Regions from separate parts of the Blautia sp. 1033sp1_1033st1_G9_1033SCRN_220408 genome, predicted to be linked through region 1. Evidence: predicted binding sites of a transcription regulator. Region 1 holds the regulator's gene; the other holds the start of a gene.
What was found. The regulator Rex, encoded in region 1, represses fermentation and respiration genes when NADH is low (regulators of the CRP and FNR family bind a similar motif). The targets are predictions, from matches to a motif close to ATTGTTAANTANTTAACAAT.
Positions count from the first base shown of each region.

Region 2: a site for Rex is predicted at 1,614-1,633, ahead of gap (type I glyceraldehyde-3-phosphate dehydrogenase). Genes of this name have one in related genera too.

Region 1 covers NZ_JBFKZO010000002.1:94,432-110,722, forward strand. The annotation lists gene alr (alanine racemase) at 1-174, opposite strand, end outside; gene AB5916_RS02250 (NAD(P)H-hydrate dehydratase) at 158-1,699, opposite strand; gene AB5916_RS02255 (redox-sensing transcriptional repressor Rex) at 1,807-2,472, opposite strand; gene abc-f (ribosomal protection-like ABC-F family protein) at 2,652-4,559, shown strand; gene AB5916_RS02265 (NADP-dependent isocitrate dehydrogenase) at 4,598-5,806, opposite strand; gene AB5916_RS02270 (2-isopropylmalate synthase) at 5,826-7,217, opposite strand; gene AB5916_RS02275 (S8 family peptidase) at 7,306-8,208, opposite strand; gene AB5916_RS02280 (transglutaminase domain-containing protein) at 8,570-9,529, opposite strand; gene AB5916_RS02285 (SH3 domain-containing protein) at 9,516-10,409, opposite strand; gene AB5916_RS02290 (hypothetical protein) at 10,462-11,874, opposite strand; gene AB5916_RS02295 (MBOAT family protein) at 11,888-13,192, opposite strand; gene AB5916_RS02300 (transglutaminase domain-containing protein) at 13,286-13,876, opposite strand; gene AB5916_RS02305 (hypothetical protein) at 14,190-14,342, shown strand; gene spoIVA (stage IV sporulation protein A) at 14,368-15,834, opposite strand; gene AB5916_RS02315 (bifunctional 5,10-methylenetetrahydrofolate dehydrogenase/5,10-methenyltetrahydrofolate cyclohydrolase) at 16,179-16,291, opposite strand, start outside.
Region 2 covers NZ_JBFKZO010000010.1:78,416-94,706, reverse strand. The annotation lists gene pgk (phosphoglycerate kinase) at 1-433, opposite strand, end outside; gene gap (type I glyceraldehyde-3-phosphate dehydrogenase) at 551-1,570, opposite strand; gene AB5916_RS09425 (histidinol-phosphatase HisJ family protein) at 1,767-2,585, shown strand; gene AB5916_RS09420 (HAD-IC family P-type ATPase) at 2,603-5,152, opposite strand; gene nifU (Fe-S cluster assembly scaffold protein NifU) at 5,405-5,851, opposite strand; gene nifS (cysteine desulfurase NifS) at 5,903-7,090, opposite strand; gene AB5916_RS09405 (Rrf2 family transcriptional regulator) at 7,173-7,664, opposite strand; gene AB5916_RS09400 (oligosaccharide flippase family protein) at 7,792-9,138, shown strand; gene AB5916_RS09395 (3-deoxy-7-phosphoheptulonate synthase) at 9,233-10,267, shown strand; gene xerD (site-specific tyrosine recombinase XerD) at 10,293-11,177, opposite strand; gene AB5916_RS09385 (stage II sporulation protein M) at 11,384-11,986, opposite strand; gene rny (ribonuclease Y) at 12,204-13,763, opposite strand; gene AB5916_RS09375 (regulatory protein RecX) at 13,891-14,391, opposite strand; gene recA (recombinase RecA) at 14,395-15,465, opposite strand; gene glgA (glycogen synthase GlgA) at 15,611-16,291, opposite strand, start outside.

The DNA.
Region 1 (16,291 bases):
ATAATCATAGTCCTGGACCAACCTGGCAATGGGCACAGCTCCGTGTCCATAAGCATCCGCTTTTACCACAGCGATCATCTTTGTGCCTGGTTTAATATTTTTATGCATAGCTTCAAAATTATAGGCAACTGCGTCCAGGTCCACCAGTGCTTTTACTCTACTGAATTTTTCCATAATGTTCCTCCCTGTTTCCTGTTTCAAAATCCCGAAGTACCAGTGGGATCGCATCCAGGATATTGCGGGCATTCATCCCTCTTGTACCAGCAGCATCTGCCGCCCTGTCTCCACATAGTCCATGGAGAAACACGCCAAGAGCTGCCATCCTTGCCGGATCCGGTACCTTTATATTGTTCAGATACATGCAGAACACACCAGCCAGCATCCCTGAAAGCACATCTCCGCTTCCTGCTGCTGCCATTCCCGCATTTCCAGACATATTAATATATATTTCATCCCTGCAGCCTGCAGTAACTGTACCGGCATCTTTTAACACACACACAGCCCCTGTTTCTTTTGCATAATCAGACGCTGCTCCTACCGGGTCTTCCTTCAATTCTGAAATGGAAAGCCCTGTAAGCCTGCCCATCTCCCCCATATGCGGGGTCAGCACAGTATTTCCTTTCAGATACTGCTTCCAGCCCGGATTCATGGATAGCAGGTTCAAACCATCTGCATCCAGGATCACCGGCTTCCCCGCCTGATTCCCATGGGCCAGAAACCAATTGGCCCGTTCCCGGCTTTCATCCTGGCATCCAAGACCTGGTCCAATCACCAGTACATCACACCAGCTTAACAGCTGCTGATTTATTTCTTCTGAAAATACACTTTCCACCATTGCTTCCGGAAGCAGAGACTGAAGCGGAATCCGGTTTTCTTCCACTGTCTGTACCTTTACCATACCAGCTCCTGTATTTAAGGCTGCACAGGCAGCAAAATATGCAGCTCCGCACATGCCCTTTGAGCCAGCCACCAAAAGCACTTTGCCAAAAGTCCCCTTATTCCCCCAGGGAACTCTCTGTGGCAGCTGCTTCATATCTTCTCTTTCCAGCTGCCACACCGGTCTGCCGTAATTGCCAGGATAATCATAGATCCCGATATCTGCTACTACAACTTTCCCGGACAGACTCCTGCCGGGATAGAAGCACATTCCCTGCTTCATAAAAGCAAAAGTAACGGTAAGATCTGCACAAAATGCGGTTCCAAGCACTCTGCCTGTGCTTCCGTCAAGGCCGGAAGGAATATCTACTGCCACCTTTTTGGCATCTGTCTCATTCATCCTCTGAATGATCTCCTTGTATCTTCCCTCCACCGGCCTGGTCAGACCTACGCCAAAAACGGCATCTACTATAGTAGTATATTCGTGCCATGTCGGGTTATTCACCTCAGGTACGTGATAATGCCTTGCAATCTGAATCTGCTGAGCCATCTGAGCAGAATATTTCTGGGAATTTCCTGTAAGAAACAGATCTACATGATATCCTTTCAGATACAACAGCCTGGCTACAGCCACACCATCTCCACCATTGTTGCCGTTTCCGCAAACAACCAGGATCCGTTCCCTGTCGGCAGAAATCTTCTGGATCTGAGCTGCCACAGCCAAAGCAGCCCGTTCCATCAGCACCATGGAGGGAATCCCTACATCATGAATCGTATACGCGTCCAGACTGGCCATTTCTTTGCTTGTTACTACCTTTTTCATATACGCCCACTCTCCTTTGTCTTTTTAAATGGAAAAAGCCGCCCTGAACCGCCGAATCATGCGGCAGCAGGCAGCAGCCTTTAACCAAAAGGGAAAAACTCTTTCCCTTAATTCTCTGTTTCCTTTTTTTCTTCTACATGCTCTTTCCGATACTGGCTTAAATTATAAGACAGAGTCATCAGGCTCTCGGAAAGATGAACATTTTCTACGATCACATCCTCCGGAGCATCCAGATCAATGTGTGCAAAATTCCAAATAGCCTTTACACCATTTTTGATCAGCACATTGGCCATTTCTTTTGCTTTATGCTTGGGAAGGGTAAGTATGGCAATCTCAACCGGATTCTCCTTAAGGAACTCAGGAAGTGTATTTATCATCTGTATCCCAATACCCCTTACAGAAATCCCCTCCAGAACCGGATTCACGTCAAAGATCCCCACCAGACGAAATCCTCTCTTCTCAAAATCACTGTAATTGGCAAGTGCCTGACCCAGATTACCTGCTCCAACGATGATCATAGGATGGATGGTATCCAGTCCCAGGATCTTGCCGATCTCCATGTACAGATAATGCACATTATATCCGTAGCCCTGCTGCCCAAAACCGCCGAAATTATTAAGATCCTGACGGATCTGAGATGCAGTCACATGCATTTTTTTACTGAGATCACCGGAGGAAATCCTTTCCACATTCTCCTCGATCAACTCTCCCAAATAACGATAATACCGGGGCAGCCTTTTAATAACCGCCTTTGATATCTCCTTTGCTTCCACCAACTCTTCCTCCTGCTGCCCATATCTAAAATTTATATCTCAATTATACTCAAATGATATTTTATTGTCAATCTAAGTTACTTACTTTGTGACTACTTTATTTATTTTTTGACACCCGATGCCTTTTTATTATATAATAGATTGATTTGTGGATTTCTTATTTTTTTGGAGGAACCTTTATGATTTTATCATGTCAGAACATATGTAAAGCATTTGGTGAAGAAGAAATTATCAAAGATGCATGTTTTCATATTGAAGAAAAAGAGAAAGCAGCACTGATCGGCAACAATGGTGCAGGTAAAACCACCCTGCTGCGGATCATTATGAACGAGCTTTCTGCGGATAGCGGTTCTGTAGTGATCTCCAGGGACAAAAAGATCGGCTATCTGGCTCAGTATCAGGATATTCACGGTCATCAAACCATTTATGATGAGCTTAGCTCCACCAAACAGCACATCATAGATATGGAAAACAGAATTCGTACTCTGGAACAGGAAATGAAAAATTCCCAGGGAGAGCAGTTAGAAAAACTGATGCAGACCTATTCCCGCCTGACCCACCAGTTTGAGCTGGAAAATGGCTATGCCTACAAAAGCCAGATTGCAGGCGTACTGAAAGGCCTGGGCTTTTCAGAAGAGGATTTCACCAAGCAGATAGAAACCCTTTCCGGAGGCCAGAAAACAAGGGTCGCTCTTGGCAAGCTTCTTCTGTCCCAGCCGGATATCCTGCTTCTTGATGAGCCTACCAACCACCTGGATATGGAAAGCATCGCTTGGCTGGAAAATTATCTGCTCACCTACCCTGGAGCTGTACTGATCGTATCTCATGATAGATACTTTCTTGATAAAGTTGTAACAAAAGTGGTAGAGATCGAAGCCGGATATGTACGGATGTACAGTGGCAATTACTCAGCCTATGCCTTGAAAAAAGCCCAGCTTCGTGATGCTCAGTATAAAGCCTATCTGAACCAGCAACGAGAAATTAAGCATCAGGAAGCGGTGATTGCAAAGCTGAAGTCCTTTAACCGTGAAAAGTCCATCCGCCGTGCGGAAAGCCGTGAAAAAATGCTGGATAAAATGCAGCGTCTGGATAAACCTGCTGAAATAAACGATCAGATGCGTCTCACCCTGGAGCCTCGCTTCATCAGCGGCAATGATGTGCTGACTGTGGAAGAGCTTTCCAAAACTTTTCCGGGACAGACCCTTTTCCAGAATATTTCTTTTGAGATCAAGCGTGGTGAACGAGTAGCCCTTATTGGGAATAACGGAACAGGAAAAACCACATTACTTAAGATCCTGAACCAGGTGATTCCTGCCGATTCCGGCAAGTTTACCCTTGGTTCCAAGGTACAGATCGGTTACTATGACCAGGAACATCATGTACTCCATATGGAAAAAACAGTATTCCAGGAAATCTCCGATACCTATCCTACTCTTACAGAAACACAGATCCGCAATATGCTGGCAGCCTTTCTGTTCACAGGGGATGATGTATTCAAGGTGATTTCCTCTCTTTCCGGTGGAGAGAGAGGCCGTGTTTCCCTTGCAAAGCTGATGCTCTCCGAAGCCAATTTTCTGATCCTGGACGAGCCTACCAATCATCTGGATATTGCTTCCAAGGAAATCCTGGAGGAAGCACTGAACAGTTATACAGGTACTGTCCTTTACGTATCTCATGACCGTTATTTTATCAATCAGACAGCCACCCGGATCATGGATCTGACCAACCAGGCCATTGTGAATTATATTGGGGACTATGATTATTATCTGGAAAAGAAAGAAGAGCTTACTGCCAAATATGCTCCTTTAACAACCCAGGAAGAAGAAGCCGTCCAGGTTTCAGATAACAAGCTTTCCTGGCAGCAGCAAAAGGAACAGCAGGCAAAAGAACGTAAAAGGGAAAACGAACTGAAGAAAACCGAAAAAAGGATCGAAGAACTAGAAGCCCGTGATCAGGAAATTGATGAAACCATGATTCTTCCTGAAGTTTGTACCAACGTAGCAGAATGTACCAGATTAAGTAAAGAAAAAGCTGCCATTGCAGCAGAATTAGAGGAATTATACGAAAAGTGGGAGGAGCTGGCCTGATGGCCGGCTCCTCCTTTGTTATGATGATATCTTTTTTATCAGAGAAGCTTTTCCAGATTCTCACGGATGGCAAGGATAAATTCTTTGCTGTTCAGTACTGTTACATCCTTCAAGGAAGTGATCAAAGCCAGGTCCTTTGTCATCTTTCCGCTTTCGATAGTTGAAAGTGTAGCCTTGTCCAGCTTGTCTGCAAAATCCTGCAGTTCCTGGATCCCATCCATCTCTCCTCTTTTACGAAGAGCACCTGTCCATGCAAAAATAGTTGCCACAGAATTGGTGGATGTTTCTTTTCCTTCCAGATGTCTGTAGTAATGTCTCTGCACCGTACCATGAGCAGCCTCATACTCATAGTAGCCGTGAGGGGAAACAAGTACAGAAGTCATCATTGCAAGAGAGCCAAATGCAGAAGATACCATATCACTCATCACATCTCCGTCATAGTTCTTGCAGGCCCAGATAAAACCGCCCTCTGCTTTCATCACACGGGCTACAATATCATCGATCAGGCTGTAGAAATAAGTGATCCCTGCTTCCTGGAATTTTTCTTTAAATTCTTCTTCATAAATCGTTGCAAAAATTTCTTTGAATTTCCCGTCATAAATCTTGGAGATTGTATCCTTGCCTCCAAACCACAGATCCTGCTTTGTATCCAGTGCATAGTTAAAGCAGCATCTTGCAAAGCTTGCAATGGACTCCTCAATGTTGTGCATTCCCTGGATCACACCTGGCTTGTCAAAGTGATGGATCAGTTCTTTTTTAGTCTCTCCATCTGTACCTTCAAATACAAGATATGCGTCTCCCGGTTTCTCAATGTTCATCTCTGTATTCTTGTATACATCCCCATATGCATGACGGGCAATGGTGATCGGCTTTTTCCAGTTGCGTACACAAGGCTCAATTCCATTTACAACAATAGGTGCACGGAATACGGTACCATCCAGGATGGCACGAATAGTGCCGTTAGGGCTTTTGTACATTTTCTTCAGGTCATACTCGTCCATTCTTGCCTTATTTGGGGTAATGGTGGCACATTTTACAGCAACTCCGTATTTCTTGGTTGCCTCTGCTGCATCTACAGTAACCTGGTCATCTGTATCATTTCTGTGCTCCAGGCCAAGATCATAATATTCAGTCTTCAAGTCAATAAAAGGATTCAGAAGTTCATCCTTAATAAGCTTCCAGAGAATACGGGTCATCTCATCTCCGTCCATCTCTACAAGGGGTGTGTTCATCTGAATTTTTGCCATTTAGATATTCCTCCTCTTCTTATTTCAACGTAATACCAAGTCTCTCACAGGTTTCTGCGATCACAGCCTCCAACTCCTTATCAGACAGTACTGTAACACGGCCGTCTTCATACTGGCTGTCTACCCATGCCTTGATCATTGTAACAAGTTCGCTGTTCTTGTCAACCTTCTTATCGCCTTTCAAACGGTAATGGGTATCGATCCAGTGGGCGATCCCAGCTGCTCCTGAAGTATTGGATACTGCTACCTCAGCAGATCTGTTCAGGAATTTCTCTGTATCAAACACATTATAGATCTCTTCATTCTTCAGAAGACCATCTGCGTGGATACCTGCTCTTGTCACATTAAAATTCTTGCCTACAAATGGTGTTCTTTCCGGAATATGATACCCGATCTCTTTCTCATAATATTCAGCCAGTTCTGTGATCACTGTGGTATCCATACCGCCCAGATTGCCTCTAAGCTGTGCATACTCGAATACCATAGCCTCCAGCGGAGTATTTCCAGTCCGCTCTCCAATACCGAACAATGAGGTATTCACTCCACAGGCACCATACAGCCATGCGGTAGTGGAATTGCTTACAGCCTTATAAAAATCATTATGTCCATGCCACTCGATCAGCTCGGAAGGCACACCTGCATGAATCATAATACCATAAATAATACCAGGTACAGAACGGGGGATCACAGCACCTGGGTAGTTGACTCCGTAGCCCATAGTATCGCAGCATCTTACCTTTACCGGGATACCATAATGCTGGCGCAGCTTCATAAGCTCCAGACAGAACGGGATCACATAACCGTAAATATCTGCTCTTGTAATATCCTCCAGGTGACAACGAACAGAAACACCGATCTCCAAACATTCCTTCACAATACTGAGATAATGCTCCATGGCCTGCTTACGGGTCATCTTCATCTTATAAAATATATGATAATCAGAACAGCTTACAAGGATACCAGTCTCTCGCATACCCATATCACGCACAAGCTGGAAATCCTTCTTATTTGCACGGATCCAGCTGGTCACTTCCGGGAACTCATAGCCACGTTCCATACATTTTTCAACTGCATCCCTGTCCTTTTTGCTGTAGAGGAAAAATTCGGAAGCACGGATCCTTCCCTCCGGGCCGCCCAGCTTATGAAGGTAATCATAAATCCTTACGATCTGATCCGTAGTGTAAGGAGCCCTGGACTGCTGTCCATCTCTGAATGTGGTATCTGTGATCCAGATATCATCCGGCATATGATGGGGAACCACCCTGTCATTAAATGCGATCTTCGGTATTTCAGAATAAGGGAAAAGATTTCGGAATACGTTTGGTGTTTTTACATCCACCAGCGGATACATATGCTCCTCTAACTGAAGCAGATTCGTATGCCGATTCATTGTCACTCGTCTATTTTCCATAATTTCCTCCTCTATGAACACGAATAGTATTCATACTCTATGAATTGTATTCACATCGTTTCCATTGTACTCAAAAAGAGGATCTAAGTCAACGCTTTTGTACGTTACAGTGATAATTTTTTGTCAAATTCAAAAAACGTTCACGGTTGAAGCGACCCCATCCCTGGATATTCCTTGGCAGCTGCATATCGTCTGCACTTTCTTTCAGCATCCTTTTAATAGCCACATTTGTTAGGGTGGGATTCTTTTCCAGAGCGCAGGCAATGGCTCCTGAAACAACCGGGGTGGACATAGAGGTTCCGCTTTTGACTCCATATCCGTAGATCCCGGGGGTGCCTCCTGCTAATGGTTTCCATTTTGTATAAGGTATACAGGATACGATATGATTTCCCGGCGCAACCACATCCGGCTTGCATACGCACTCCTTTGTAGGCCCTCGTCCGGAAACTGCTTTTTTTCCTTCCAACAGGTCACTGGAACCTACAGTGATCACCTTTTTGTTGCTGCCAGGCGCTGTAATGCTGCCTGACCTTGGCCCCTGGTTTCCAGCCGCTGCTACCACTACCAGTCCTTCATCCCACAGCTGATCCACTGCATCAAGAAGCGCATCCTGTTCATTAGAAGTATTGCAGGTGGTTCCCACAGAAATATTCACCACCCGGATCCGGTACTCCTCCCTATTGCTTCGGATCCACCGAAAAGCCTGCAGCAAATCCTCTCTGCTTCCGTTCCCATATCTGTCTAATACCTTTAAAGCAATAATGCTGCAGCCAGGTGCTGCACCCATATACCTGCCAGAGGACATTCTGCCATCTCCTGCCAGGATCCCGGTAACATGGGTTCCATGTCCATTATCATCATATGGCTGTCTACGATAAAAAAGGAAATCATAAAAAAAACGGATACGGCTGTCAAAGTCTGCATGGGGGAAAAGCCCGGTATCCAGCACTGCCACTCCGATCCCTTTTCCAGTATATGTCCTGCCTGTCATAAGCCTCTCCGGAAAGGTCTTCTTATTATTATATTCAAAAAGTTCCCCTGTTGTGACCTGCACTGCATTTCCTGAGTTTTTGTAAATTCAAGAATGCCTCGGCATTCTTGCTGCGAGGTGCGCGTCATGCAATTGCATGACATACTTCTCCTGCGCACCTCTGCAATCCTGCCGGAGGCTATATCAGCTGGGGGATTGACTCCCACCACTGATACCAGCTTGTTTCTCACCACCTATAGAGGTGGGAGTCATCTCCCAGCTGATATACTTACAAAAAACACCCAGGAAGAAAACTTCCTGGATGCTTTTTAAATCTTTATAAAAATTTTCTCAGATGCTTTTGAAAGTCTTACCTGATCTGTCAGAAATCCACGATCTGGCTAATCTGATGATTAATATCATAGCTGCCGCTGCCGTATACTCCACGATACCAGCCTGCTGCATGGGCTTCCGGATCATAATAAGCTCCGTTAATGATCACCCAGCAATGACGGGTCATACCATCTCCGGCACCGTCTCTTGTACCGGAAACACGGCCGGCTACCACCTTAGGGCTAAATCCGGCTTCTTTTGCAAGAGCTGCAAAAGCACAGGCATAACCATAACAGTTCCCTCTGCTGGTAGCCAGTGTATTTAATGCACACCTTCTCTGCCATCCTGCCGCAGTTCCCGGATACCATCCATAATAATAAATGTTATTTACCACATAATTCCAGCAGGCATTCAGTTTCTGATAACTGGTCATGCTGTCATTTGTGATCCTGGACAAGATCTTCATGGTCTGCATCTTCAGCTGGGAATTGGTATTGTTTACTGCATAGCCTTTCTTCCCAAAGGTAATTCCGTCATATACACGGTTCTTACACAGTCTGCCCTTAGGATCACCTCTGTAAAGACGGTTGTTCAGCACAAACCAGCCCACAGTGGCATGACCCTTGCGGTCCACATAGTACAGGTTCTGCCCTACCTTTACAACAGAGGGCTTCTTAGGGCGCATCAGCTTACCTTCCAGATTAAATACATACACATACCGGCCTCTTTTCATGCTGTTTGTCACTGCATGACCATTTGCATTAAAAAAGTAACGGTTAGAGCCAATATTCACCCACCGGTTCCGGATCTTTTTTTCTTTTTTGTAATAGCAGTAGTATCTGCCTTCTTTTAAAAGGCCCTTCTTTACTACAGGTGTTTCCTGGGAAACGGTTTCCTGGGGAGCTTCTTCTGAAGCATAAACCTGGCCGGCACCAAGGGGCAGAAGAACTGCCCCGCAAAGTACCATAAAACATCTCTTCAAGCTTCTGTGAAAATCAATAGTTCTCATATGTCACACTTCCGTCAGACCAGGTGATCTCATAATATCCGTGCCCGCTTCCATCGCAGTCATCATATGCCTGCCTGCTTACTTCTGTTTTCTGAGCCGGCTGTGCTGCCGCTGCGGCTGCCTGCTGTTGTGCTGCCTGAGCTGCTGCCGCTGCTGCTGCCTGAGCTGCTGCTGCATCTGCTTCCTGTTTTGCTTTTACCAGTGCATCTACCGCTGCCTTGTCCTCTGTCAGATAGCTGTGGAATACATAGCCTGTATCATCCCCATTCTCTACCTTGAACCATCCCGGAACTGCTGCAATCACTTTAAATTCATCGCCAAGTGCTGCAACCTTTAAGGATTCAGACTCCTTGTCAGCCTCTTTACGTACATGCACATTAGCAGATACGTACATGGTGATAGGCTCATCAAAGGTACGCTCGTCTGCAGTCTCTGCCGCTTCCTGATCCTTGCCGCTTTCATCCTTATAATTGATGTACAGAAATTCATAGGAATTCACAAGGACTGCATCTTTCCATTTGTCTACAGTTACATCCTGGAAAGTATGCTCTGTACCATCTTCCTCTGTAAGCACAAGATCCATCTTTGCTTCTTTGGAAGCATCTGCAGTTTCTTCGCTGTTATCTGCTTCTTCGCTGTCATCTGCTGCAGCTTCTACCAGCTTTGCTTCCTTGATCGTCTGTGTTGTCTGATTGGTTACTGATAACTCTCCTCCGTCAAAGGCAATCGTAAAATCCTCTGCGGTTGCTTCTCCATCACTGTCCTGTGCCTCCGCTTCCTGTGCTGCTGCGTCCTCAGCAAATACGGCTACCGGTGCAGAAACTGCAAGGGAAGCAGCTGTCACAATACTTAAAAATGCTTTCACGCTTTTCATCTTCATGATTTGTTCCTCCTTTAGAGCCTTATTTTTGCAGGCTTAATCCTTCAAAGCCCTATGCTGCAGGCTCAAATGTGTAACTGTAAATAATATGATATCCCTGGTCATCCTTGGTCACAACCTCCAGGTTGTTTTCGCCCGGAGCCAGTGATGCAGAATAAAGATACAGACAAAAGCCTCCATCATCCAGTGTGCCGTCCTCCAGCTTCACATCCACAGGAAAAGCTTCATATACCCCTGCCTGATTGATCCGCAGATAAATCTGTGTATCTGTATCCAGATATTCCGGCTTGATCCTTCCTGTGATCTGTACCATATTTCCAACGTTCTTGGATGCCAGATCAGTAGTTCCGTCCTCAGCATCCTGGTTCAGCAGGCTTTCCGGTACAACCGCCGGTCCGGCCATCACCGGTGCTGACACAGCCATCTCAGGCAGGAATCTTTCTGCCCGCTCCACAACAACTGTATCTGCCCCTGTAGTATCAATATCACTAAGCTGATATGGGATACCTCTTGAAAAATATGCATTGGCATAAGCATCTGCCATAAACGGCAGCAGTGCATTTCCAAAAGAATCCCTGTACATCACCAGACTTCCGGATTTCACAGGATTGACAGTAGTGATCTTAGGATCAAAATTGCTGCCCACCTCTCCTACATACGCATAAGTGGTCTGACGGTCATAATAAACCTCATCCTCAAGCTGAGGCATGGAGGGATACAGCATAGTATCCAGATCTCCCTCAAAGTCTGTACGTACCTGATATGGCTCCTCATCCCAGGAATCATGCTCCTTTTCAAGAGTATCCAAAAACAGGTCTGAAGCCATGGCAGCTCCTTTATTATTCCAATGGGAATCCCTCTTATGATACAAAGTTTCATCCTGTGACAAAAGCATATGGTACAGATCTGCGTAATGGACGCCTTCACTGGAAAGCCAGGGTACCAGCCTGTCCAGATTCTTCTCATCTGAAACCTTTACCTTATCATAGTAAGGCATATGTTCATCATACAGCGAATTTTTATTTGGTGCAACTGTAAAAAGAAAATCCACATTTCTTCCTTCCAGATAGGTCTGCATCATGGAAAGAGTATGTGCAATATTAAAAAGACTTCTCTCAGAAAGCGGGTCTGTGCCCAGGTAATCAGAAAGGGAATCCTTATAATAAAGCCATCCGTCAGTACCCTGGATCACACCGGACGCGGTGGATACACCAAGAACTTTGCCATTTACCACAGCATTGGCTGTAACCAGCTCATTACGGAATGCAAAATGATCCTGGAAGTAGTCTCCTGCCTGAGAAAGCCAGTCAAAATTAATACTTCCATCCTCTGTCTTGAAGGAAGGAAATTCTGCCAGGGTACGGTTCTCTGAAGAGCTTTCCTGGTGGGTAAAAAACATGCCCACAGAAGGAACAAGACAGATTCCAAAAAACAGAATACTGTATAATATTTTACTTTTCTTCATTTGTCATGTCCTCCTAGAAACGGAAATAAATAAATGGATTATAGGTACCGCCAGCAAGACTTAAAATGCAAAGAAGAAGTCCTGCAAAGCTAAGCAGGGAAACAAACACCTCATAGCCCCTGCATTTCTTCAGGGAAGCATTTACAGGGGTAGCTGCAATAACCGCACACACCAGTGTTACCAGATAAACCGGTGTCAGCTGCTGAAGTACAAGGCTTACAGCGGATGTTGAAAAAGAAAATCCTGTAAACATCTGCTTAAGCCAGAAAACACCCTGTCCCATAGTTTCTGCCCTAAAAAATACAAATCCGATGCACACTACCAGCAGAGCATATATATGCTGGAAAAAGCCTTTTACCTTACCGCCCTTTTTCACAATGGCTGGTACATACTCTTCCAGCATAAGGAACAAGCCGTGATAAACACCCCAGAAAAGGAAGTTGATGGCTGCCCCGTGCCATATACCGGTAGCCAGAAATACGATCATCTTGTTGATCACTGTCCTGGTGCGGCCCTTACGGTTGCCGCCAAGGGGTATGTACAAATATTCCTTGAACCATCCGGAAAGAGAAATATGCCATCTTCGCCAGAACTCTTTAATGCTGCTGCTGATATAAGGATAATTGAAGTTCTCTTTGAAATGAAAACCAAACATCCATCCAAGACCGATAGCCATATCACTGTATCCGCTGAAATCAAAATAAATCTGCAGCATATAGGAAATGGCACCTGCCCATGCTCCCAGGATATTGATCTGAGACGCTGCCGCCCCGAAAAGGTTATCTGCCACAAGTCCCATGGTATTGGCGATCAGAACCTTTTTACAAAGACCTGCTGCAAACCTGCGGATCCCTGTAAAGGTTCCCTCCAGTGTCTGAGTCCTTGTATTTACCTCAACCTCTATGTCATGGTATTTTACTATAGGTCCTGCGATCAGCTGCGGGAAAAAGGATACATAGAGAAGTACCTTGCCAAAATTCTTCTGTGCCTTTGTGGTACCGCGGTATACATCGATCACATAAGACAATGCCTGGAAAGTAAAAAATGAAATACCGATAGGCATACGTATCTGCGGTACTGGAACTGCCGCACCTGTAATAGAATTAAATGAACTGATTAAAAATCCTGTGTATTTGAAAATGATAAGAACTGCAAGATTGGCAAGCACAGCTGCCACGACCCAAACCTTTTTGTGACCCGGATCCCGCTCTACAAGCCAGGCAAACAGATAATTAAAAAAGGATGACCCTATAAGAAGCAGTACATAAACCGGCTCTCCATATGCATAGAAAAGGAGACTGGCAATAACCAGTAACATGTTTTTGGCCCGCATCCCCGGAAGAAGGAGATGCAGACCAAATGTTACCGGCAAAAAAATACACAAAAAAATCATAGAGCTGAAAACCATCTTTTAGATCTCCACGTTAATGTAATTTGTCGGTTTGTATTTTTTATTCTTCACTGTAGGAAGCTTAACCTTGGACCATTTGGTACCATTGATCTTCTGCTTGGATGCTACAGCTGCTGCATTGGCATCGTAAACATACCAGGTGCGTCCGATCTTCACTTCTACCCATGCATGAGGCTGCCAGTTGGTCTTCTTAATGAAGTTGCTGGTACCAAAGCCAATACGTACCGGATATCCGGTTGCTTTCTTTGCACAGAATGCAAGCGCTGCAGCATAATGATAACAGCTTCCTCTTCTGGATTTCAGCATCTGCTTTGCAAAATTAATCTCCCATTTCTTAGTAGTGGCAGGCTTGAATCCAAGGGGTGCTCTGCCATATTTAAGCTTTGATACATAAGTAAACACTCTGTTAAGTGCTACTGTCTTGGATGTGGAAGATGTGATCTTACGGTTCTTCATTACCTTGGCAACTGCAGTCTGAAGCTGCTTGTCAGCCTTGGATGTACGGGTCGCAGCAGATACAGGTACCAGTGTCCCAAACACCATGCACAGTACCAGAACCAATACTGCAAGTTTCTTGCTGAACTTTTTCATGTTCATTTCCCTCCTGAAAATTTAGTTATCAATTACAGAATGCCTGGCATAAAGCAATAAACAGCAAACCATGGCATATCTTTTATGAATTATAGCACAGGGTTTTCTCAAAGTCTATACTGGTTGTAAATTTATTGTGTACTATATTACTCTTGTATTTAATCACCTGTTTCTGTATCATATGTATAAAAAATGCTGAAAAGGAAACCCTTAGAAATAAATCTTATGAATAGTAATATTTGTAACTGTCACCTGCTTATTACAGTCAGATTCTTTCAGGCTGCTCGACTTGAATTTTTCAGGAGGTATATGCATGCTAGTGTTTCTTTTTCTATTCTTTCTGCTGCAGTCCCTGGTTCTGTGCTGCTGCCTTGCAGCCGGCAATGACCTGGATTCCCAGCTTCTGTCAGACAGAGAACAAATGGAATTTCTGTCTGCATGGGCAAAAAAACACGCCCCCCGCTAGGGGCGTGCCACACAGAGAAAAGCCTTTATATAATAATGCAGACAATTCCGCCTTTGCTGTCGTTGACGATCTTCTGCATGGTGTCCTGCAGCTTTATTTGACTTTCCTGACTGATAGAAGAAATCTTACTGCGAATACCATCCTGCACCAGCTGTTCAATGGATTTGCCGAATATATTTGTTTCCCAGATCCCATCTTCACCAGATGCATTATCGCCAATATAGGTGATCAGATCCTTTGCCTGCTGCTCAGTTCCTACGATGGGAGCGATCTCGGTTTCGATCTCTGCCCGTATCATATGGATGGATGGGCTTTTAGACCTGATCTTTACCCCGTATTTGTTTCCCTGACGGATCACAGCCGGTTCTTCCAGACGGATTTCTGAAAGCTGAGGCACTACCACCCCATAGCCGCAGCTGCGTACTGATTCCAGTGCTTCTTTTACTTTTACATATTCTTCCCTCATGCCGGAAAGCTCTTTCATGGTATTAACCAAATCATACTGGCTTTCCAGGGGAACCTTGCAAAGCTCACTTAACATCTGATAGTAATATTTATCATCCACATCTACCCGTATAGATACCTTTCCGTTGGAAAGGCTGCATTCTTCCAGAAATGTATCTCTTACATAAGGCCCATCCAGATGAATGCCTCCACACAGATCACGGATATGGGTCATCTTTTTCATCAACTCCCGGATCTGTGCCAGGATCTGGCTTTTTACCGGATGATCTAATGGCAGCATTTCAACCCATTTGGGGATAAAAAAACTCACCTCACTAACTGGAAATTCATACAGTATCTTTTCCAGTATTCTGGTAATGTCTTCTTTCCGCAGCTGTTCACAATTGGCAGGCACAACGGCTGTCTGATACTTCTCCTTAAGATCTTTTGCAAGCCTTATGGTTTCTTCTTTATATGGCATCTGGGAATTCAGGATCACCAGGAAAGGTTTCCCCTGATTTTTCAATTCTTTAACGGCAGCTTCCTCTGCTTCCCGGAAGTTTTCCCTTGGGATCTCCCCAAAGCTTCCGTCAGCAGTGACCACAAGTCCAATGGTAGAATGCTGCTGGATCACCTTTCTGGTACCCTCTTCTGCTGCCTCATGGAAGGGAATCGGCTTGGGGAACCATGGTGTTTTTACCATCCGCTCTTTACCGTCCTCAATATGGCCAGAAGCATCTTTTACCAGAAATCCTACACAGTCGATCAGCCGTACCCTTACCTTCTGATCTCCTTCCAGTGTAACTTCCACTGCGTCCTTTGGAATAAATTTAGGCTCCACAGTGGTGATCATTTTACCTATTCCGCTTAATGGCAGCTGATCCCGTACTTCTGCCTGCTTTTTTTCCTCCATTCCGGGAAGTGCCACCAGTTCCATAAACCTTCGTATAAATGTGGATTTTCCAGTGCGGACAGGTCCTACGACCCCTATGTATATATCTCCGCCGGTCCTGGCCTGGATATCCCGGTACACCTGAAAATTTTCCATAGAAAAAGCCCCCTTGCACAAATCATTCACACACAGTCCCATGTACTGTTATAATGCCGGGGCAAATGCCCCCAAGTTCAAGTCGAGCAGCCGCGAGACTTGGCGCGTGATTCTGGTCAGCGTAAGCTGACATATTCTTAACAGAATCACTGCGCATCCTCGCGGAGCGTTTATCTCAGTCGGAGATTGGACTCCCACTGAGACGAACTTGCTGTTACTCACCACCTGAAAGAGGTGGGAGTCTTCTCGACTGAGATAACACCTGCAGATTGCTTTGTACTATCCGCTTCCACAATCCTGGTATCTTGTTACATATTTATGCAAAAAGGCTTCGATCTATTCTTTTATTTTGTTTTTCTCATTGCTGCTTCTACAACATGTCCTACAAGTACAGAAGTAGTCACGCTTCCAACTCCTCCAGGAACCGGTGTGATGGCATCTACGATTGGCTCAACAG
Region 2 (16,291 bases), on a different contig from region 1:
CAAACACATCGCAAAGAGATGCAAGTTCCTTGCTGAACTCGTCACCATTCTTTGTCTCTTCTGCACGATAACGTGTATTCTCAAGAAGGATCACATCTCCGTCCTTCATAGCTTCTACTGCTGCTTTTGCATTTGGTCCTACTACTTCAGGATCTGCTGCAAATTTAACTTCCTGTCCAAGAAGCTCAGAAAGACGTACTGCAACCGGTGCAAGTGATAATTCTGGCTTCGGCTCTCCCTTCGGCTTACCCAGGTGGGAGCAAAGGATAACCTTTCCACCGTCAGCGATCAGCTTCTTGATTGTAGGAAGAGCTGCCACCAGACGGTTCTCGTCTGTGATCTTACCATCCTGAAGAGGTACATTAAAGTCGCATCTTACAAGGACTTTCTTGCCTTTTACGTTGATATCATCAACAGATTTCTTATTCAGCATCTTGTTATGCCTCCTTTTAACTTTATACAGACAAAAAGGCCCGGTCCTATACAGACCGGACCCTTCTCTGAGTCTATTTGTATGCTTTACAGCACTGAAACCCTACTCTGCCGGAAATTAAGCGTTCAGCAGTTTACCAAAATGTTTGATTGTACGAACCATCTGGCTTGTGTAGGAGTTCTCATTGTCATACCAGGAAACAACCTGAACCTCTGTTGTGCCATTCTCAAGTGGAAGAACCATTGTCTGAGTAGCATCAAACAGAGAACCAAATCTCATACCAACGATATCGCTGGATACGATCTCGTCCTCGTTGTAACCGAAGGACTCATTGGAAGCTGCTTTCATAGCTGCGTTGATCTGATCCTTTGTTACATTTCCTTCAACAACTGCTGTAAGGATAGTAGTGGAACCTGTTGGGGTCGGTACACGCTGTGCGGAACCGATCAGTTTGCCGTTCAGCTCTGGGATAACCAGACCGATAGCTTTTGCAGCACCTGTGCTGTTCGGAACGATATTAACTGCAGCTGCACGGGATCTTCTCAGATCGCCTTTTCTCTGCGGTCCGTCAAGTGTCATCTGATCGCCTGTGTAAGCGTGGATTGTGCACATGATACCTGATTTGATCGGAGCAAGGTCATTTAATGCTTTAGCCATTGGAGCTAAGCAGTTTGTTGTACAGGAAGCTGCAGAAATGATGTGATCCTCTTTTGTAAGAGTCTCATGGTTTACATTGTAAACGATAGTCTTCAGATCGTTTCCAGCCGGAGCGGAAATGATAACATGCTTAGCACCAGCATCGATATGAGCCTGTGCTTTGTCTTTGGATGTATAGAAACCTGTGCACTCAAGAACAACATCTACACCGATCTCTCCCCATGGAAGCTCAGCAGCGTTAGCTTTTGCATAGATTTTAATCTCTTTTCCGTCAACAGTGATGGAATCCTCGCCAGCTTTAACTGTATCTGCAAGAGCGTATCTTCCCTGTGTGGAATCATATTTTAATAAGTGAGCCAGCATCTTAGGAGATGTTAAATCGTTGATAGCAACGATTTCAAATCCCTCTGCTCCGAACATCTGACGGAATGCAAGACGACCAATACGTCCAAAACCGTTAATTGCAACTTTTACTGCCATGATAAATTCCTCCTATGAATTAAATGGTAAATTATGATGTACCTTTGTTAAAGAAACATCAACCTACGGCATATTGTACCTAATTCCAAACAAAAATTCAAGAGCATTTTAGAAAAAACCTTACAATCATCTGTAAAAACTTCCTAAACTTATGCTACAATAAAGAAGTATGTTCAAATGAAAGGAGTTTTCAGCCATGAAGAACCAGATCCTGTGGGACTGCCATATGCACTCTTCATTTTCTGCAGATTCAGAAACACCAATGGAGGACATGATCCAGGCAGCCATTTCCAGAAATCTTTCCGGCATCTGCTTTACAGAACACTTTGATCCGGACTATCCTGCTGATCCGGACGGCCTGACTTTTGACCTTGATATCCCGGCTTATCATGCCAGGCTGCATCATCTGAAAGAGAAATACAGCCAGGATCTGCAGATCCATTTTGGGATTGAGATCGGACTTCAGCCTCATCTGGCCCGGCAGTTCCGACAGCTTTTAGAAGATTATCCCTTTGATTTTGTGATCGGATCCTCCCATGTGGTACATGGTCAAGACCCATACTATCCGGAATTTTATAAGGGACGTAAAGTTACCCGCTGCTATATGGAATACTTTGAATCTATCTTGGAGAATCTTTCTGTATTTGACCAAATGGATGTTTACGGCCATCTGGACTATATTGTCCGATACGGCCCAGGGCAAAATGCCTCCTACTCATATGGACGTTTTCAGGATATCCTGGATGAGATCCTGAAGCAGCTGATCCGCAGGCAGGTAGGACTTGAACTTAATACTGGTGGCTATCATTATGGTCTTGGAGAGCCTAATCCATGCAGCCAGGTGATCCGGCGCTACCGTGAGCTTGGCGGAGAGATTGTTACCATCGGAGCTGATGCACATGATCCGTCCAAAGTGGCTTACGGCTTTGAAAAAGCCGCAGACCTTTTAGCAGACTGCGGCTTCACATATTACACTGTTTTTTGCGGACGAAAGCCTCAGTTCCTGAAGCTTTGATTGATTGATCAATCCCATTATTTCTGTATTTTCTCAAAGAGAAGGGAGAGGAAACCTCTTTCTTCTCTTTCTTCGAGTTTTACGTAAAGTGTGTGGATCCATGCTGTGATCACGTCGATCAATACCGGTGAAAATGTCATCAGGATAAACACAAGGATAATCATACCAAACTCCAATGCACCCAGGGCAAGAAGCTTCTGCAGGATCACCGCAGCTGCAAAAAAGATAAACTGCATACCGTAAATGATCACTTTACGATACCGGTTCAACGGTGCATAAACCGTCTTCAACGCTGCCATATAATTCCATCCTGTAACAAGCACACAGGCTGTGTTCAGCATCTCATTAGAATGATATACATTCTGGCATACAAGCATAATAGTAAATACACAGCCTGTAATCGTAACTGCTGCCGGAAAGGCATTCATAAATACATACCGTAGAAAGCCCTGCTGGATCCTGTTAAAATTATTTTCCTGTGCAAGCAGGAACGTAGGGATCCCCACGGCGCAGGTGCTGATCAGAGACATCTGAATTGGTTCAAAAGGATAAGCATCCCCCCAGAAAATTGTGATCAGGCAAAGCAGCACCGAAAAAATCGTCTTGATCAGAAACATGGATGCTGCTGTACGAATATTATTTACCACACGCCTTCCCTGGTTCACAATATCCGGCATAGCAGAAAAATTAGAATCCAGAAGCACTATATTTGCAATATTCTTAGCAGCATCACTACCCTCTGCCATTGCTACACTACAGTCAGCCTCTTTCAGGGCAAGTACATCATTCACACCATCCCCGGTCATAGCTACTGTATGCGCCTGTTTCTTCAAGGCCAGCACCATTTCTTTTTTCTGCTGGGGTGTTACCCTTCCAAATACAGAACACTCTGCCACTGCCTTTTCCATCTGCTCCGGTGTGGTGATCGTAGTAGCATCTATATAATGATCCGCATCCTTAAGTCCTGCCTTTCTTGCAATGGCAGCAACCGTAACCGGATCATCTCCTGAAATCACCTTAAGATCCACACCCTGGCTGTCAAAAAATGCCAGCGTTTCTGGTGCATCCTCACGGATCACATCTGTAAGAAGAAAAAGTGCCAAAGGCTTCAGATCTTTTGGAAGCTCTGTACCTGTGCTTTCCTCTTTGCTTGCTGCAAGCACCAGCACTCTAAGACCCTGTGCACCATAAACTGCACAAACATCCAGAAGCGGCTGATTTCCTTCTGGAAACAAAAACTGTGCTGCTCCCATCAAATATGTGCCTTCTCCTTCAAATACAGCACCACTATATTTCCTGTCTGAGGAAAAAGGAATCACATGGGAAACCTTCAAATCATTCTTCTTTGTAAAGTAATGATTTAAGGCCTCAGCTGTAGCATTTTTATCTTTCAGCACATAAAGCAGATTACCCATGATATGGCGGATCTCTTCCTGGCTTTCTTCTGAGTCTTCAGCTGTTTCTGGATTTGACAGCTGAACCACAGGCTGCTCTGCATCTACTTCAACTATATTGGTTTCAGCTGTATCTATTTCAACTGGAATTGTATTGGCTGTATCTGCCACAGCAACAGGCAGGGCAGGCAAAACTTCTTCTGTCTTCCCGGTATCTTCAGTCCGTTTTAAAGCCATCTTATAAGAAACCACTTCCTGTACCTTCATAGAACCGGAGGTGATGGTGCCTGTCTTATCCAAGCACAAGGTATCTACCCTGGCAAGCGTCTCAATACAATACAATTCCTGCACCAATGTATTCTTCCTGGTAAGGTTCAATGCTCCCAAAGTCAATGCCACACTGGTAAGCAGAACAAGCCCTTCCGGGATCATCCCAAGAACTGCAGAAGCCATATTTACCACTGCATCCCGGATATTATCACCTGCTATATAATACTGCTTGTAAAACAGCAGCATTCCCATAGGTACAATAATAATACTGATCACCTTCAGGATCGCATTCAGGGAATTACGCAGTTCAGAATTATGTCTTTTAAACTCCTTTGCTTCACTGGTGATCTGTGACGCATAATTATCTTTCCCTACATGAACAACCTGACAGCAAGCCTCTCCTGCTGTGACAAAGCTTCCGGAAAAAAGATCGTCCCCAGGATTCTTGGCCAGATTGTCTGCCTCACCTGTAAGGAGAGATTCATTTACCTCAATACTTCCCTCAAGCACTCTGGCATCCGCTGGGATCTGATCCCCGGTCTTCAGAAACAGAATGTCATCCAGAACAAGCTGATCTGTAGGAACACTCCACTTCTGTCCTTCCCGCAACACCACTGCTTTACTCTCAGTAAGGATTGCCAGCTTGTCCAGGGTCTTCTTTGCGCGGATCTCCTGAGCGATACCTATCACTGTATTGACAATGATGATCCCGACGAACATGGAATTCTTATATGATCCCACTAAAAGAACCAGGACAAGAAGCACCAGATTGAGAAAGTTGAAAAATGTCAGCGTATTCTCCCGGATAATCTGCTTATATGTCCTGGTATTAGGGTTCTCATTTGCATTTACTTTGCCTGCATCGATTCGTTCCTGAACCTGTTGATTTGTAAGTCCTGTCATCGTTATTTTCCTTTTTCGTAACTGTTTCACACACTGGCATCTGCAATGCAAAAACTTTCCAGATCACCTGAATGAATACTGCCTGTAAAACAGTTACCCTTTTTCTTTTTATCTCTTTTGCCTCGAATTTAAGATGAATCTTCTCACTTCAAGTCGAGCAGTTACTCAACACCTGAAAGAGGTGGGAGTCTTCTCGACTGAGATAGACTATAACGACTGCAGTCTCACCTGTATCTTGGGCCTGGGAAGAGATTAATACTCCTCTTCCTCAGCCTCTTCTCCCTCATGGATATCACTCTTTGGCTTCTTTAATCCTTCAATCTTGATGCCATGCTTCTGTGAATAATCCCATAATGCAGCATGGATGGCTTCCTCAGCCAAAAGGGAACAGTGTACCTTTACTGGCGGAAGTCCGTCAAGTGCTTCCATAACCGCCTTATTGGTAACTTCCATGGCTTCTTCGATGGTCTTGCCTTTTACCATCTCAGTTGCCATACTGCTGGTCGCTACTGCAGCACCACAGCCAAAGGTCTTGAATTTGCAGTCCTTTATAATATGTGTATTCTCATCAATGTCCAGAAAGATTCTCATAATGTCGCCACATTTAGCATTGCCAACTGTACCAACACCGCTTGCGTTCTCAATCTCTCCCACATTTCTGGGATGCTGAAAATGATCCATTACTTTATCACTATACATGTTTTTTTCCTCCTGACAAGTGCTTTTACACTTTTTTTAGATTTAGCTTCTTTATTTGTTCTGTTTTTTTATGAAATCTTCATATAATGGAGACATGCTTCTTAAGTTCGCCACAATATCCTTTAACTTATCCACAACAAAATCTGCATCTTCCATGGTAGTCTCTTCGCTTAAGGTGAGACGGAGGGAACCGTGTGCGATCTCATGAGGCAGTCCGATTGCCAGAAGTACATGGGAAGGATCCAGGGATCCGGATGTACAGGCAGAACCGCTGGATGCACAGATACCAAAGCTGTCCAGCATCAGAAGCATAGACTCTCCTTCCACAAACTGGAAGCTTACGTTTACATTGTTTGGAAGTCTCTTCTTTGGATGTCCGTTTAATTTTACATATGGGATTTCACTGGTGATCCGGCTAATCAGATGATCTCTCACCAGGACCTCTTTTGCAGTACGGTCAGCCATGGAATGCATTGCACGCTCTGCTGCCACACCAAACCCAACAATACCCGGCACATTCTCAGTACCTGCACGGCGCTTTCTCTCCTGAGCTCCGCCATGTACAAAGCTGCGGATCTTAACGCCTTTACGGATGTACAGGAAACCGATGCCCTTTGGTCCATTCAGCTTATGGCCGCTGGAACTAAGCATATCAATGCCAAGCTCATCCACATTGATGGGAACCTGACCAAATGCCTGTACTGCATCTGTATGGAAAAGAATGCCATGCTCTTTGGCGATCATACCGATCTCCTTGATCGGCTGCAGTGTACCGATCTCATTATTTGCAAACATAACAGAAATCAGGATGGTCTCCGGTGTAATGGCCTTTTCCAGCTCATCAAGCTTTACAACTCCATTCTCATCCACATCAAGATAAGTGATCTTTGCCCCTCTTTCTTTTTCCAGGTATTCGCAGGTATGAAGAATCGCATGATGCTCGATCTTAGTAGTAATAATATGATTGCCTTTTGACTTGTAAGCCTCAAAAGTTGCTTTTAATGCCCAGTTGTCAGCCTCAGAACCGCCTGCTGTGAAATAAATTTCCTCTTTTTTGGCGCCAAGAACATTTGCGATCTGCTCTCTGCCCTTTGTTACAGCATCTTTGCTTTTTCCGGCAAAATCATATACACTGGAGGGATTTCCATACATTTCTGTAAAATAAGGAAGCATTGCTTCCACAACCTCCGGTGCCGTCTTTGTTGTTGCTGCATTGTCCAGATATATCATTTTTCCCATTTCTATGTCCTCCTGTCATAGTAAAGCAGACTCCTTGCTACTGCTTTACAGAATGAAGATACTACCTACTGAATAGTTACTATCACTCTTCGTTTTTTGTACGGCTGTTAGGGCAGATCACTCCATTGCCTCTTTGCTGTCCCTGATTCTTTTCCTGCACTTTAATACTTTCGCAGATCAGTTCTCCCAGGGTCATTGTATCCACAGCCTGTGTAATACTGTCGTTTATACGTTTCCATACGTATTTGGCAACGCAAAGATCAGCGCCTGTACATCCTCCGCTGTCTTCGTTGCCGGCACACTCCACAGCCTCCAGACTGCCTTCCAGCACTCTTAAAACGTCTCCCACAGAAATCTCACCGGCCGGCATTGCCAGACGATATCCTCCGCAGGCTCCCCGGCTGCTCTTCACATAACCGGCTTTCTTAAGAAGTGCCATCAGCTGTTCCAGATATCCCATGGAAATCCCCTGTCTGTCGGCAATGCTCTGGAGAGATACGCTCTCTGTCTCACTGTACATGCCTAAATCAATCAACGCCCTGAGGCCATATCTTGCCCGTGTGGAAAATTTCATTTTATCGCCTCTTTTTAATTCCTAGTGTTTTCCTTGGATTTCACCTAACTTTACCAGATACATTTCGTTCTGTCAAGGTGCTTTTTAGAATATACTGATAAAAATTATATATTCAGGCGGTACGGTTATGTCAAAGGAACAATTTCTGAAAGGAACATTGATTCTTACCTGTACAGGGCTTCTTTGCCGGCTGGCTGGCTTCTTTTATAGAATATTCCTTTCACACACCATTGGTGCACAGGGTGTGGGGATTTATCAGCTTTCTCTCCCTCTTTCTGCTTTGCTGCTTGCAATGACCGCTTTTGGTATGCAGGCAGTGATCTCCCGGGACTGCGCATCACTGCAAGCTCTTGGAAAGGATCAGCAGGCAAAAGATACCTTTCTCCTTGGAACAGGCATCTGTATGTTTTTGTCTGTTGGTATTTCATTTATTTTATATAAAAATGCAGTTTTTATTGCGGTCCGGATTCTGAAAGAGCCGGCCACCCTTCCCTTGATTTGTCTTATGTCTTTTTGTTTTCCTCTCAGTGCGCTACATACCTGTGTCAGCAGTTACTATTATTCCATGAAGCAGGCCCTAACGCCTTCCTGCATACAGTTATTTGAACAGGCAGTGCGTATTGGCAGCTCTTACCTGGTCTATCTGATCCTTCTGTCAGAAAAAAAGCCGGTTACACCGCTTCTTGCCGGCATTGGTGCCCTTTGCGGAGAGATTGCTGCCTGCCTTTCATCCCTTCTTACCCTTGGCATTCATTTTCAAAAAACTTCCTATAAAATCAGATTCATCCATAAACCCTTTGCATCCATCTGCCGGCTTTTTGGGGAATCGGTTCCTCATACCCTGAATAAAGTATTGCTCACCTTACTTGGCAGTATTGAAGTGGTGCTGATCCCCGGACGGCTACAGGCATATGGTCTGTCCCGTACAGACGCTCTTGGGGTCTATGGAGTCTTTACAGGCATGACCCTGCCGCTTCTTCTTTTTCCTTCCGCCCTTACCACCTCCGCAGCAGTTATGCTTATGCCTTCTATTGCTCAGCTTCAGGCACTTGGAAACAGAAAAAGGATTTCCTATGTGGTCCGCAGTTCCTGCATGGGCTGTCTTTTTCTTGGATGTATCTGTGCCCTGTTTTTTCTTTTTTTCGGTCACTTTGCAGGTGTTTTTCTTTTTAACAGCATTACTGCCGGAAACTATATTACCTCCCTGGCTTTTATCTGCCCATTTCTGTATATGAATACCGCCATGGTCAGTATACTAAATGGCCTTGGAAAAGCTTCCCGCTGTCTGTTCCACAACATGTCCGGAGCTCTTCTTCGGATCCTGTTTGTAATCTTTGCCATTCCCGCTATGGGAATCCGAGGCTATTTTTATGGTATGTTGTCTGGTGAACTGCTTCTTTCTCTGCTGCATCTTATTGCCCTGATCCGGTATTTTACTCATCTGCAACAAGCATCTGCTTCAAGACTACAATAACTTTTTCTTATATACTGTGATAATTTTTCTATCGACATTCTCAAAAACTTGTTCTATAATAAAAAACTGATAGCAAATGCAAAGGAGAAAGAAAATGGGTTTTGAATTCATCAAAAAATTACCTACACCAGACGAAATCCGCAATCAATACCCGATTGATGCAAAGATCAAAGCTCTTAAAGAGAAACGTGACAGTGAGATCCGTGATATATTAACTGGAAAATCCGATAAGTTTCTTGCCATCATCGGTCCCTGCTCTGCTGACAATGAAGATGCTGTATGTGATTACCTGTTAAGACTTCGTAAGGTTCAGGAGAAAATTGAAGATAAAGTTTTAATTATTCCAAGAGTTTATACTAATAAACCACGTACAACAGGCGAAGGCTACAAAGGAATGGTTCATCAGCCAGATCCTGAGAAGAAGCCAAACATGCTTGCCGGACTGATCGCCATCCGTAAAATGCATATACATGCCATTCAGGAAAGTGGATTTACCTGTGCTGACGAAATGCTTTATCCTGAAAACTGGCGTTATCTTTCCGATATTCTTTCTTACGTAGCCGTAGGTGCCCGCTCTGTAGAAGACCAGCAGCACCGCCTTACTGTAAGCGGCATGGATATCCCTGCCGGTATGAAGAATCCTACTAGCGGTGATTTCAGCGTTATGCTTAATTCTGTTGTTGCAGCCCAGGGAAGCCACCGTTTTATCTACCGCGGCTGGGAAGTAGAAACATCGGGGAACGAATATGCACATACGATTCTTCGCGGTGCTGTAAATAAACATGGAGAAGCCATTCCCAATTATCATTATGAGGATCTGCGCCTTCTCTACGAAAAATATTCAGCAAAAGATCTGAAAAATATGGCGACTATTGTAGATGCCAACCACTCCAATTCCAACAAACAATACGAACAGCAGGTTCGTATTGCAAGAGAAGTGCTTCATAGCCGCGCTGTGGATTCTGATATCCACAAGCTTGTAAAAGGTCTTATGATTGAAAGCTACATTGAGCCTGGCAACCAGAAGATTGGCTGTGCACCTCATATCTACGGCAAATCCATTACAGATGCATGCCTTGGATGGGAAGAATCTGAAAAACTGTTATACACCATTGCTGAATTGTGCTGATGTTACAATAAAAGCCCGCCTCAGATCAGTGTCTGGGGTGGGCTTTCATATATACATCCCGCATGCGGTTCATATTCATACTTAAGTATATCTGGGTTGTGGAAATATCCGAATGTCCAAGCATTTCCTGTACGCTTTTAATATCTGCTCCATTTTGCAGCATATGTACTGCAAAAGAATGGCGCAAGGTATGCGGTGTAATATCCCGCTTGATTCCGGCATCGTCTGCATATCCTTTCAGTACCTTCCAGAACCCCTGTCTGCTCATTGCTTTCCCGGAGCAGTTGGTGAACAAAGTCTTCTCTTTACTGTCCTTAACAAAAGTATCTCTTGCCTTGTCCATATACAGGATCAAGGCATCCCGACTCACATTGCCAATGGGAATGATCCTTTCTTTCTCATGTTCCTTGCAGGTCACATATCCTAATTGGAGATTCACCTCATCTACCTGCAAATGAATCAGTTCGCTGACTCTCATACCAGTAGCATACAATAACTCCAGCATAGCTTTATCCCGGATCCCTTTAGGTGTATTCAGATCTGGCTGCAGAAGCAGAAGATCAACTTCCTGAATGGATAATATCTCCGGCATTTTCTTCTCTACTTTAGGTGGCCTCAGATTATCTGACGGATCCTTTTCCATACCGTTGACTTTCATCTGATACTGAAAAAAAGCACGGATGGACGCTACACTTCTGGATATGGTAGAAGACGCAAATTCTCCACGTTCCATATAATCCAAATATCCCTCCAGATCAAGTTCCCGCACAGCCTTTGCTTCACGGATCCCCCGGTCTTCCAGAAACCTGGCCATTTTTCTTAAATCCCGCTCATAGGAAATCTCCGTATTGCTGGATGACTTCTTTGTTTCATGCAGATAACTAATGAAATCATGTATCTCTCTTTCCATTTTCTCTTCTTCCTGTCACGTTCAATACTTGTCATTCATACTCCCCATTCTGAATAACAAAAAATGTAACTGTATTATACTTTGAAATTAACATAAAATCAAACCCTTTTTTTCTCTGAAATGCTGATAAGTTGGGGCTTTCCGCATTTTTACACAAAATGTCGACTTTTTTATGGTAACTTACACCACATATGGTGTAAATACATTCAAAATATTTTTAAAGTCATCAAAATTTTTTCTGTTATCCATGGATTTACATAGGCTTCCAACAGCATTCCGAGGAAGTAAATGCCCCCTGTCCAAACTGTCTGCCAGGAATATCCAGCTACTTTGTCCGGAAAAATCCCCTGATTTTTCCACATGCTTATGGATTGTTTAAAAACCATGTCCAGAAGCATAAACAGGGCAGGCAGATAGATCAGATACTGTGGAAAAAGGAGAGCAATTCCTGCTGCCGCACCTGCCAGACCAAACTGAAGGATACATACGGTCAGCACTGCACCAATCCCAAAGCCTGCTGCAATCACAGTTCCAACTGCTAATGGCACACCGAAAACAGTAAATCCGCACACTGCACATAATATAAAAAAACTTCCCCTGCTTTTCAATATTTCTCCAAGAAGTCCGGTTCCAGCCAGCTCCTGTCCTGAAAAAGAGCTAAGCAGGTACATAGCAGCTACTGTTTTCTGCTGCCATTTCATTTTCCACATAATATTTGGAAGAATGGTACCTGTAAAAAAGCCACAAAAAAATAAAGCTGACCAGGGAAAAAATTCCTTTCCTTTTATTCTGCCTTCCTTTTTCCCCATATCCTTCTCCTGTCTTTTTATGATGTAACTGTCTGACACAGCAGCATCTTTTTCTCTTTTCCATCTTACGCTTCCCATATAGAATTTATGCAGTTCTCATTACCGAAACACTGTAATCATTTATATATTTTTTCACACAAAAACAGGAACCGTTTTCCTTTGGTTTCCCTTGGGAATAACGATTCCTGTATCTTATCTTCCTGAATGACAGCTTGGATTATTTAGCATAATCCACAGCACGGCTCTCTCTGATCACATTAACTTTGATCTGGCCTGGATATTCAAGCTCTGCCTCAATCTGCTTGGCAATATCTCTTGCCAGAAGAACCATATCTGCATCTGTAACATGATCTGGAACGACCATAACACGGATCTCACGACCTGCCTGAATTGCAAAGGATTTCTCCACCCCTTTAAACTGGTTGGTAATATCCTCCAGCTGTTTCAGACGGTTGGTATATGTTTCCAGTGTCTCTCTACGAGCACCAGGACGGGCTGCAGAAATAGCATCTGCTGCCTGTACAATGCAGGCGATCAATGACTCTGGTTCTACATCTCCGTGATGAGCAGCCACTGCATTAATAACGATTGCAGATTCTTTATATTTCTTGCAAAGATCTACACCAATCTGAATATGTGAGCCTTCTACTTCATGGTCAATGGACTTACCAATATCATGCAGAAGTCCGGCACGTTTGGCAATACGCACATCAGCACCTACTTCACCAGCCAGAAGTCCGGATAACTGTGCCACTTCAATGGAATGCTTCAATGCATTCTGTCCATAGCTGGAACGGAATTTCATCCTTCCCAGAAGTTTCAGAAGCTCTGGATGAATACCATGCACACCCACATCCATAGCAGCAGTCTCCCCATCCTCACGGATCTGGGCTTCCACTTCTTTCTGTGCCTTCTCAACCATTTCCTCGATCCTGGCCGGATGGATCCTGCCATCAACGATCAGTTTCTCAAGTGCAACTCTGGCGATCTCACGACGAATCGGGTCAAAAGCAGAAAGAACAACTGCTTCCGGTGTATCATCAATAATCAGATCTACACCTGTAAGGGTCTCCAATGTACGGATATTACGTCCTTCACGGCCGATAATACGCCCTTTCATCTCATCGCTTGGAAGCTGCACAACAGAAATCGTTGCTTCTGCTACATGGTCAACTGCACATTTCTGAATGGCATTTACCACATACTCCTTGGCTTTCTTGCCGGCTTCTTCTTTTGCCCTGTTCTCCAGTTCTTTGTAAAGCCTTGCAACATCAACCTTCACATCATCTTCCACAGATCTGAGCAGCTCTTCCTTGGCTTGTTCTGAAGTCAGTCCTGAAACTCGTTCCAGTTCCTGTACTCCCTTCTGCTCAAGTTCGTCCACCCGTTTTTCTTTCTTCTGTAATTCAGCATATCTCGCTGTGCACTCTGCCTCACGCTTCTCAACTGCATCCGCTTTCTTATCTACGGCCTCTTCCTTTGATAAGACACGTTTCTCATACTTCTGCAGTTCATTTCTTCGTTCCTTGGTTTCTTTCTCCAGTTCATTTTTTGTACGGAGAGATTCTTCCTTCACTTCCAACAAAGTTTCCCGTTTTTTCGTTTCTGCTGTCTTCAAAGCTTCATCTATGATGCCTCTGGCTTTGTCTTCTGCCGATCCAACAGTTTCTGCGTCTTTTTTTACTTTATTTGCCACAGCAACTTTAGTAGTAATAGGAACTGCAATAAGTAGCGCGACTACCACAGCGACAAATGCAACAATAATTGTGCTTGTCACAGGAGCACCTCCTTATTCGGTTTTCATTGTACAATTACAACAATATAAGTTTATATGTTTTTGATAATTATGTCAAGTTTTTCTACAGAAAAATGAAATTTATATTTTGGTAGGAAGAATCCCACAGTTATTTGCAGAACGATGTATTAGATTCCATCTGGATCTGCAGTTCCTCCAGCACATGGGAAATATCACTATAGCCAAAGCCTCTTCGCAGCAGGAATCCCTGAAGGCGGCGCATCCCCTTTTCGTCCAGGACTGTGCCTGGCTGGCATTTCTTAAGGACAGCCTCCTTAAGGATCTTCTGTTCATCCGGCTGGGTATACTCTGATACCTGCTCCCAGGCAGTCTGGGCAGTCTCCTTGTCCACACCCTTTTGAAGCAGTTCCTGAAGGATCTTGCGCCTACTCTTAGACTGGATTCTGTATGCAATATAATTCTCCGCATACCTGCTATCATCCACATATCCAAAAGAGCTTACGTAAGCCACTGCATCCTCCACTGCCTCTACACAAAAGCCTGCCTGACGCAAACGGTCAGACAGGCCTTTCTCTGTACGGTCCATATGCTCAAGAAGGAGCAAAGCCTTCCTGCGGGCCGCCTGTTGTTCTTCTCTTGTAAGTCCCATGAATCAGGCCTCATCCTCTGGGGAAGCTGCTGCATCTGCCTGCGCATTGTCCTGGGCAGATACTGTCTCTTCTTCCTCAGGGAGCAGATGGTAATGGATCCTTACCTTCTTCTCAATCTCATCACGAATATCTGTATGCTCTTTCAGATAGGCTTTGGCATTCTCCCGGCCCTGTCCGATCTTATTGCCATTATAAGCATACCAAGCACCACTCTTATTAACAATGGAACAGTCTGCTGCCAGATCCAGGATGTCTGCCTCTCTGGAAATACCTGTACCAAACATGATATCAAACTCTGCCTGCTTAAATGGCGGTGCAACCTTGTTCTTCACCACCTTGATCTTGGTGTGATTGCCAACCATCTCTCCGCCCTGCTTCAGAGTCTCTACACGACGTACATCCAGACGTACAGAAGAATAAAACTTCAGTGCACGGCCACCGGTGGTAGTCTCCGGATTACCGAACATAACGCCTACCTTCTCACGAAGCTGGTTGATAAAGATCACTACGCAGTTGGACTTACTAATAATAGCTGTAAGCTTCCTCAAAGCCTGGGACATCAGTCTCGCCTGAAGCCCCACATGACTGTCACCCATATCTCCATCAATCTCAGCCTTAGGTACCAGTGCAGCAACAGAGTCTACGATCACAATGTCCACAGCTCCGGAGCGTACCATCGTCTCAGTGATCTCCAATGCCTGCTCACCATTATCTGGCTGTGAAATATAAAGATTGTCAATATCAACACCTATATTCTTCGCATAAACAGGATCCAGTGCATGCTCTGCATCAATAAAGCCGGCAATCCCGCCACGCTTCTGAACCTCTGCTACCATATGTAATGCTACGGTAGTCTTACCACTGGACTCAGGTCCATAAATCTCTATGATACGTCCCTTGGGTACGCCGCCTACTCCCAGTGCGATATCCAGACTAAGGGATCCTGTAGGAACCGCCTCCACCTGCATACTGGCACCTGACTCGCCAAGCTTCATCACAGATCCTTTTCCATATTGCTTCTCTATCTGCCCCAGAGCAGCCTCCAGGGCTTTTTGCTTTTCTTCATTTATCATTCTATGGCAGTCTCCTTATTCTTGTATTTTTCATAATGCAAACCTATGTTCGTGTTTTCTGCTACCATAGTATAATAAATCTGTGTTTCTGTCAAGTCTTTCCTGCAAATAAGAATGGATTATCTTTCGACAAAATATGACAGGATCAGCCAATCAGCCAATTATACATCTCTTCATATTGCCGTGCAGAATTACCCCAGGAGAAATCCTGTGCCATAGCTCTGTCGATCATCTTATTCCATTCACGCTTCTTATCATAGTAGATACGCTCTGCATAACGAATGGTACTAAGCATCTCGTGTGCATTGTAATTACAGAACGAAAATCCTGTACCAGTGCCTTCAAACTCATTATAAGGCTCTACCGTATCCTTCAGTCCTCCTGTCTCCCTGACGATAGGAAGAGTACCATAACGAAGGCTCATCAGCTGACTCAATCCGCATGGTTCAAACAGGGACGGCATCAAAAATGCATCAGCTGCTCCGTAAATGCGGTGGGACATACCCTCATCATAATAAATCTGTGCAGATACCTTGCCATGATATTTCCAGTCAAAATGACGGAACATATTCTCATAACGTTCCTCACCTGTACCAAGCGCAACGATCTGTACTGCATCCTGGCAAAGTTCATCCATAATATACGCGATCAGGTCGAAGCCCTTCTGGTCTGTCAGTCTTGAAACAATACCGATCATCATAGTTTTCGGATCCTGATCCAGTCCCAGATCCTTCTGCAGCTGGATCTTATTCTTGATCTTCTCTTTACGGAATGTAGTTGCATTGTACTTGGAAGAAAGGAAAATATCTGTATCCGGATTGAAATC